Regions from separate parts of the Pantoea sp. SM3640 genome, predicted to be linked through region 2. Evidence: predicted binding sites of a transcription regulator. Region 2 holds the regulator's gene; each other region holds the start of a gene.

Region 1 (2,206 bases), 450 kb from region 2:
AGCGCAAAAATGCAGGCGGACAGCAGCAAAGCGGCCCTGAAGCAGCCGGATGACCTGAAAAAAGTCTATGACACCGCCTATAACAAAGTGGTGACGGTGCCTGCCAATCAGCTGATTCCGCTGCTGCCAAAACTCCAGGCGCTGAGTCAGGGTGCCGTACAGGCCGGCGATTTCCTGCAAACGCAGGGAAACCGTGTCAGCTTCAATGATGGTGGCGTGCAGTTCCCGACGCAGGATCAGGCTTCACAATATAACGCGCTGATGAGCACTTTATCAGCCAATTCGCAGGCACTTCCTCAGGCACAGGCTGCCGTCCAGGGTGGTCTGCAGTAAAACCGTTTAACGGGCAGGCGTTATTCGTCTGCCCGGCTCATTCCCCTTTTCATTTCTCTTCCTGTCACCTGGATAATGAAGTGTGATCTGGCGCATTTTCGACCAAAAATAGTTTGTGATCTAAGTCACATTTATATAACAAATACCCTGCCGATAAGTGTGATTCATCTCACAGATAACCTGCCAGTCCGGCCAGAAACCAGGCAAAACGATCATTAATGCCGACAAAAATGTGATCAAAATCACGCAAATCACCCCTTCCACCACCCTCAATCAGTGACACAGATCACACTTGCTCCATGCGCTACGCAGCGTCAAATTCGCGTGATAGAGTCCGCGTGCATACAGTAATACCACCGGCTTTGCGTCGGGGTGGCTAAACAAAAACAAGCGCGCTCTCCTATTGCAGCGCGTCTCAATAAGGGGTGGGTTTATGTCCTCATCAGTGAAGGTCAAAGTACAGAGCTTTGGTCGCTTTCTGAGTAATATGGTGATGCCGAACATCGGGGCGTTTATCGCCTGGGGTATCATCACCGCACTGTTTATTCCAACTGGCTGGATCCCTAACGAAACGCTGGCAAAACTGGTTGGCCCGATGATCACCTACCTGCTGCCTCTGCTGATCGGTTTTACCGGTGGGCGTCTGGTGGGCGGCGATCGCGGCGGCGTGGTTGGCGCGATTACGACCATGGGTGTGATTGTCGGTGCAGATATGCCGATGTTCCTCGGTGCGATGATTGCCGGTCCGCTGGGCGGCTGGGCAATTAAGTCGTTTGACCGGGCGATTGACGGCAAAATCAAAAGCGGCTTCGAGATGCTGGTTAACAACTTCTCGGCCGGTATTATCGGGATGATCCTGGCACTGCTGGCGTTCCTGGCAATCGGTCCGTTGGTTGAAGGTCTGTCACACATTCTCGCCGCAGGCGTGAATCTGATGGTGCAGAACAACCTGCTGCCACTGACTTCCATCTTCGTGGAACCGGCGAAAATCCTGTTCCTGAACAACGCCATTAACCACGGTATTTTCTCACCGCTGGGTATCCAGCAGGCGAGCGAAGCGGGTAAGTCGATCTTCTTCCTGATCGAAGCCAACCCGGGTCCGGGTATGGGCGTACTAATGGCCTACATGTTCTTTGGCCGTGGCAGTGCTAAACAGTCTGCGGGCGGTGCGGCGATTATCCACTTCCTCGGCGGCATCCATGAGATCTACTTCCCGTATGTGCTGATGGCCCCTCGCCTGCTGCTGGCGGTTATCCTGGGCGGTATGACCGGCGTCTTCACGCTGACCGTGCTGAACGGTGGCCTGGTCTCTCCTGCCTCACCAGGTTCTATCCTAGCCGTGCTGGCAATGACGCCAAAAGGTGCCTACTTCGCCAACATCGCCGCTATCGCTGCAGCCTTCGCCGTCTCCTTCGTAGTTTCCGCTATCCTGCTGAAAACCAGCAAAGTCAAAGAAGATGACGATATTGAAGCCGCGACCCAGCGCATGCATGAGATGAAAGCGCAGTCTAAAGGCCAGAGCACAGCAGGCGGCGCCGTCGCCAGCGATGCCATGAGCGTCGAGCTGCATCACGTGCGTAAAATCATCGTGGCCTGTGACGCCGGTATGGGTTCCAGCGCCATGGGTGCAGGCGTGCTGCGCAAGAAAGTGCAGGACGCCGGTCTGAGCAATGTGTCGGTAACCAACACCGCCATCAACGCCCTGCCGGGTGATGTCGATCTGGTGATTACGCATCGTGACCTGACTGAACGCGCGATTCGCCAGGCGCCGCATGCCCAGCATATCTCGCTGAATAACTTCCTCGACAGCGCGCTCTACAGCACCCTGACCGAGCGTCTGGTGGCGGCGAACCGCAGCGACGTACATCGTGAG
Region 2 (2,206 bases):
TCTGCAATGACTACAGCTCAACCACCTCATAGCTATGCGTAATCGTCACACCTTTACCCAGCATGATGGCCACAGAGCAATATTTTTCCGCCGAAAGATCGACGGCGCGTGAGACCGCTTTATCCTGGAGCGCTTTTCCACTCACGATAAAATGCAGGTTGATGTGCGTAAAGATTCGCGGCGCCTCTTCACGACGTTCTGAGGTCAGTTTTACTTCACAATCAGCCACATCGTTGCGGCCTTTTTGCAGAATTGAAACCACGTCAATCGCGCTGCATCCGCCCGCCGCCATCAGCACCATCTCCATTGGGCTGGGCGCTTTATCACCCGAATTGCCATCCATCAGTATCTGATGGCCGGATGAGGATTCTCCGAGGAATGTCAGCCCTTCTACCCATTTCACTCTTGCCTGCATGATTTTTACTCCGGAATACGCTGTTTTGTCGCCAGAGTACGCTTTCACCTGGTAAACAGCAATCCAGAGAAATCCGCCCGTAGCTGAAGCGAGACAACAGAAGACAGTCGGCAAAAGCTGTGCTACAAACAGTGCTGAAAATATTTTTCGTCACCCGATGGCGAAGCCGGGAAGAATGATGCGCACTGCGCCTGATGCGGCCCGAATAATTTCCTGAAAAGGAAACGCTTGAAGCTTTCACCGCCTGACAGGGAAAACTGCCCCCTGTATTTTGGGCACGATTACAACAGAGGATAATAGCGAATGGTTCTCGGCAAACCGCAAACAGACCCTACACTCGAATGGTTCCTGTCCCATTGCCATATTCACAAGTATCCATCCAAAAGTACGCTGATTCATCAAGGTGAAAAAGCAGAAACGCTTTACTACATCGTGAAAGGTTCCGTCGCGGTTCTGATTAAAGATGAAGAAGGCAAAGAGATGATTCTTTCCTACCTGAATCAGGGCGATTTTATTGGTGAGCTTGGCCTGTTCGAAGAAGGTCAGGAGCGCAGCGCCTGGGTACGTGCGAAAAGCGCGTGCGAAGTAGCGGAGATTTCTTACAAGAAATTCCGTCAGCTGATCCAGGTTAACCCCGACATCCTGATGCGACTCTCCTCGCAGATGGCGCGTCGCCTGCAGGTCACGTCTGAAAAAGTGGGTAATCTCGCTTTCCTCGATGTTACCGGACGCATTGCACAGACTCTGCTTAACCTGGCGAAGCAGCCAGATGCCATGACGCATCCCGACGGCATGCAAATTAAAATCACTCGTCAGGAAATTGGCCAGATTGTGGGTTGTTCACGTGAAACCGTGGGCCGTATTCTGAAGATGCTGGAAGATCAGAACCTGATCTCCGCACACGGCAAAACCATCGTCGTTTACGGCACCCGCTAATTCCTGTCATCCACGGCGTGATGGCAACATCACGCCGTTATTGTTTGTGTTGGGCCGATGTGGCGTCGAATCATTTACCATCCTGAAGTTAACTACGCCTTGCGGCAAACGCTGGTGCTCTGTCTGCCGGTGGCGCTGGGCTGGCTGGCTGGCGACCTGCAAAAAGGTCTGCTGTTCTCGTTAGTGCCCGCCTGCTGCAATATCGCCGGTCTTGATACTCCGCATAAACGCTTCTTCAAACGTCTGATTGTAGGCGGCAGCCTGTTTGCCCTCGGCAGTTTTCTGATCCAGTGGCTCACCCTGCATGCGATTCCACTGCCGCTGATCCTCTTCGCTATGCCTTTGCTGCTTGGCGTCACCGGTGAGATCAGCCCGCTGCATGGTCGCCTGCTGCCCGGCACCCTTATTGCCGCCATCTTTACCCTCAGCCTGATTGGCCGCATGCCCATCTATGTCACTCCGCTGCTCTATATCGGCGGCACGCTCTGGTATGGGGTATTTAACTGGTTCTGGTTCTGGCTGTGGAAAGAGCAGCCGATGCGTGAGAGCCTGAGCCTGATCTACCGCGAGCTGGCCAACTACTGCGACGCCAAATATACCCTTCTGACGCAGCTGACCGATCCCGAAAAAGCGCTGCCGCCGCTGCTGGCTCACCAGCAGAAAGTGGTCGATCTGATCAACACCTGTTATCAGCAGATGCACATGCTGTCGGCAAGCCGCGATCACAGCCATAAGCGGCTGACGCGCGCTTTTCAGGTGGCACTCGATCTGCAGGAGCATATCTCGGTCAGCCTGCACCGCCCGGAAGAGGTGCAAAAGCTGGTGGAGCAGAGCCATGCTGAAGCGGTGATCCGC
Region 3 (2,206 bases), 550 kb from region 2:
AGGGAGGTGAGATTCCTTCGCGATCGGACGCCCCAGCCCGGGAGGCGGCACCCATTCAACAGCCACTTTTCAAAGCCTGTTTATGGTCTGTGGCAGCGCACCCCTTTCACCTTATGACCGGTCACCGCGCCCCACCACCCAGCGCTTATGCACCCACAGCGAGGCGATGATCACCAGCGCGCCCGCAATAAAGCTCGGCCAGTGCGGTTTCTGCTGCCAGATAGCCAGATTCACCAGCAGCCCGGCAGGGACGTGCATGTTATTCATGATGCCCAGCGTACCGGCATCGACCTGCGTCGCACCGTAGTTCCACATAAAATAGCCGAGACCGGAAGCCGCAACGCCCAGCCAGACCAGAATGCCCCACTGCAATGAGGTGGTCGGTAACTTCTGTGGGTTGCCCCAGGCGCACCAGGCGATGACGGCAATCAACACCGCCCCCAGATAGAACCAGGAGAAGGCCGTGTGCTGCGGCATTGGGCGGGTCTCCTGCAGACGCTTATAGCCCACCATGCCTGCCGCAAAGCAGATGTTAGCCAGCTGTACTAACAGCAGACCAAACCAGAAATGATCGCTGACTTTGTCATAGCGAATAATGGCCGCACCCGCTACCGCCAGTAACGCACTGAAGATATAGCCGATGCGCAGCGGACGACGGCTGATCAGATCGTAAATCAGCGTCACATAGAGCGGCGTCATCACCGTAAACAGCAGGAATTCTGACACGCTAAGGTAGAGATAGGCTTCGAAGCTCAGCAGATACATCACGCCCAGTTGCAGCATTCCCACCAGCATATACAGCAGTAGCGTCGAAGGGCGATAACCCCGCCAGCGCAGGAAAGGCAAAAATACCAGCGCAGCCAGCGCCAGCCGCATCAGCACAGAGAACCAGCTATCCACCTGCCCGGCGAGGTATTCGCCAATCAGGCTGAACGAAAAGGCCCACAGAATGGTGGTAATAATCAATAAAAACACGGCAACGACCCCGAAATTAACAGGCCGACAGTGTAAACAATGTGCCACCGTCAGGCTGTGAAATCTGGTTGACATCTGATTATAAACCAGGCGATTAAAAAGCAGACCGGATAGCCTGCTTACACTTCCTGACACATCAATCGACAGAATAGGCTTTCAGCCAGATAAAATGCGCGAAATGATCCATCCGGTGATCACTTCCGCTCCTGACTGTAATAAAACTGTAACAAATGTGTCATTCATCACAGTAACGTTGCGCAACTAACACTATTCTTTGCGCGAAATGGAACATTCTGCATCCATTTTGTTCTGCACTTTCCTGCTCCAACCTGCCGGGAATGAAAAACCATAATGTGCCCTGGAGGGCCTCACTGATGCTGAGCATTTTTAAACCTGCACCACGTCAGCCGCAGGTGGCGGCGGATCACGTTGATCCGCTCTACCGTCGTCTGCGCTGGCAAATTTTCATCGGGATCTTCTTTGGTTATGCTGCCTACTACCTGGTCAGAAAAAACTTCGCACTCGCCATGCCCTATCTGGTCGAGCAGGGTTTTTCACGTGGCGATCTCGGGTTTGCCCTGTCCGGCATCTCCATTGCCTACGGCTTTTCAAAATTTATCATGGGCTCGGTCTCTGATCGATCAAACCCGCGCGTCTTCTTACCGGCTGGCCTGATTCTGGCCGCAGCAGTGATGCTGATCATGGGATTCGTCCCCTGGGCGACCTCCAGCATCATGGTGATGTTCGTACTGCTGTTTATCTGCGGCTGGTTCCAGGGCATGGGCTGGCCACCCTGTGGGCGCACCATGGTTCACTGGTGGTCGCAGAAGGAGCGCGGCAGGATCGTTTCGGTCTGGAACTGTGCGCATAACGTGGGCGGTGGTATTCCGCCACTGCTCTTCCTGCTCGGCATGGCGTGGTTCAACGACTGGAAAGCAGCACTCTATATGCCCGCGTTTGGTGCCATTGCCATTGCGATTATTGCCTTTGCGCTGATGCGTGACACGCCGCAATCCTGTGGCCTGCCGCCGATTGAAGAGTACAAAAACGACTACCCGCCCGACTACGATGCCAGCCACGAAGAGGAGCTGACGGCAAAACAGATCTTCATGAAGTATGTGCTGCCGAACAAGCTGCTGTGGTACATCGCGCTGGCCAACGTCTTTGTCTATCTGCTGCGCTACGGCATCCTCGACTGGTCACCCACCTATCTGCGCGAAGTCAAACACTT
Region 4 (2,206 bases), 720 kb from region 2:
GTAACCCCAGCCCGTCGATTTCACTTCAAACGGGCCTTTGCCGAAGTTCAGCTCCTGACCATCCGCCCACTGTCCGCCGTTGTGGAAGTAACGCGCCACCGCAGAGAAGTGCCAGTGATCGTAACCCAGTGACAGAATGTGGCTGGAGGCGATGGAGTTGCTGGTGCGTGATGAACCGCCTTTCTCGTTGAGATCGGAACCCCAGTCGAAGTTGGTGAAGCCCACATAGCCCAGATTACCGCCCCACAGCGTGGTGATAGGCACGAAGTATTTCACCTTGAAGCGATAGCCATCCCAGCTGTTTTCGTTCGCCGCGCCGTAGTTTTCCCACTGATATTTGGCGTAGACGTTCAGCGACAGGCCGACATCGCTGTGCGTATCGATATCGGTGCCCAGACCCATATACCAGGTGTTCTGGCGGTTGTCGCTGTTGCGGCCCATATCGTAGATATAGTTATTGGCGAAATACCACTCTTTGAACGGACCAAAGGCCAGGCTGGTGCCGGTCAGTTTGTCGATAGAGAAGCGCGGCTCAATCTCCATAAACATCGGTGAACCGTGGTCGAATACGCCGTTGGCATTGCTGTTGCCGACGCCGAAGAAGTTAGGCACGTCGAGATAGCCGTAGAAATCGAACCAGTCTTTCTTCGCAAACGCTTCATATTCCAGATAAACGTCGTTGTTAAACTGCGGTCCGAAACGCGTGTGGTAGCTGCCTACCACGTTAACGCTCTGATGCCACCAATCCGAGAGATACTGCGGATCGCTTTCAGCGGCCTGCGCAGCACCACTCAATAAACATGCCAGCACGGCACCTGCTATCAACGTTTTATATTTCATTATTATCAGCCACATGCTTTTGACCGCTGCACACCAGACGCAGTCAGAGAGAAATCGGTCCCTTGATGGGAATGAGGGTTTCACAGCGAATAACAACCCGTTCTTCAGCCCGCGTAGCGTGCCTGTAACAGATCGATAGAAAATAGATTTTGCTCACGTTTGTCAAAAAGTGTTGCATTACAATTCAGCTAAAATGTGATGCACTTCACAATAACGGCGTGGATCGAACGGAACCAGGCAACCGTTTACGTTGTCTGGTTCGTGATCAAACAGGCGGGATCAGGGAAGAGTGACGCGAACCTGCAAACCACAAATTGCACCCTGTGGAGTCAGGCAATTGGAAAGGGCGACGTGAATCTGATGTTTCTGTGCGACGTTGCGCACAATCGATAATCCCAGCCCGCTGCCCTGGGCTTTAACGTCTGGCGAACGGGTAAAACGGTCGAACGCACGTTCGATAAAGGATTCCGGCATGCCCGGTCCGTTATCAACAATATCGACCACCGTTTTGCCCGCGACCCGATGCAGCAGCACATCGACCAGGCTGCCTTCCGGCGTGTGCAACATAGCGTTACCAATCAGGTTGTCGAACAGGCTGCGCAATTCGGAACGGCTGGCCTGCAGGCGATACTGCGTGGAGCCATTAAAGCCGATATCGATGCCGCGCTTATCCGCCACCACCATCAACTGCTCAATGCTCTCTTTTAGCAGATCTTCAAGTTCGATATGCTCCACGCTGGACACCACGCTCTGGTCATCCTGACGTGAGACATTGAGTAACTGCGTGACCAGGTGACGGGTACGCGTGACGCCCGCTTCCAACTGGCTGAACTGACGGCTCGCTTCACCCGGCTGAATATGCTGACGCAGGTTTTCCAGCTGTAACGTCACCGCTGTTACCGGCGTACGCAGCTCATGCGCGGCATCTTCCAGGAACTGACGCTGCGACGACCAGGCGTCACGCAGCTTACTCAGCAGCGAGTTGTAAGCGGCTACCAGCGGCAGGATCTCATCCGGTAAGCCTTCCGGTGAGACATTGTGTGGATGATGGGTTTCCTGCGCCGCAATCTGACGCGAAGCGACCTGCAGATCGCGGGTGATCTTGCGCACCACCAGCCAGATCACCAGCAGCGACAGCGGCATCATCAGGATCATCGGAATGATCGCCGACAGCGCCCGCTTGACCATTGAGGCTTTCATGTAGCTGAGGTTGTGCATCACCTGAATCGTTTTGATCTCGCTGCCAGGCATGCCGGGCCGGGAAAAAATACGCCATTCACAGTCGTCGCACTGACCCACATGCACATCGTGATAACCGCGCTGGTTTTGCAGCGGGGCCTGCAACTCCGGCCATGAACTGGCCCGC

What was found. The regulator CRP, encoded in region 2, controls carbon source genes, mostly activating them, when cyclic AMP is high. The targets are predictions, from matches to a motif close to ATGTGANNNNNNTCACAT.
Region 1: the regulator CRP is predicted to act here: its motif matches at 564-581, upstream of IV493_RS17490 (PTS mannitol transporter subunit IICBA).
Region 3: the regulator CRP is predicted to act here: its motif matches at 1,206-1,223, upstream of glpT (glycerol-3-phosphate transporter).
Region 4: the regulator CRP is predicted to act here: its motif matches at 1,034-1,051, upstream of IV493_RS16355 (nucleoside-specific channel-forming protein Tsx).

The regions. Positions count from the first base shown of each region.
Region 1 covers NZ_CP064872.1:3,781,856-3,784,061, forward strand. Annotated here, with positions in the region: gene IV493_RS17485 (DUF3053 domain-containing protein) at 1-333, shown strand, start outside; gene IV493_RS17490 (PTS mannitol transporter subunit IICBA) at 767-2,206, shown strand, end outside.
Region 2 covers NZ_CP064872.1:232,990-235,195, reverse strand. Annotated here, with positions in the region: gene IV493_RS01065 (OsmC family protein) at 11-415, opposite strand; gene crp (cAMP-activated global transcriptional regulator CRP) at 719-1,351, shown strand; gene IV493_RS01055 (YccS/YhfK family putative transporter) at 1,409-2,206, shown strand, end outside.
Region 3 covers NZ_CP064872.1:3,680,806-3,683,011, forward strand. Annotated here, with positions in the region: gene IV493_RS17070 (carboxylate/amino acid/amine transporter) at 112-975, opposite strand; gene glpT (glycerol-3-phosphate transporter) at 1,350-2,206, shown strand, end outside.
Region 4 covers NZ_CP064872.1:3,515,564-3,517,769, reverse strand. Annotated here, with positions in the region: gene IV493_RS16355 (nucleoside-specific channel-forming protein Tsx) at 1-840, opposite strand, end outside; gene IV493_RS16350 (HAMP domain-containing sensor histidine kinase) at 1,120-2,206, opposite strand, start outside.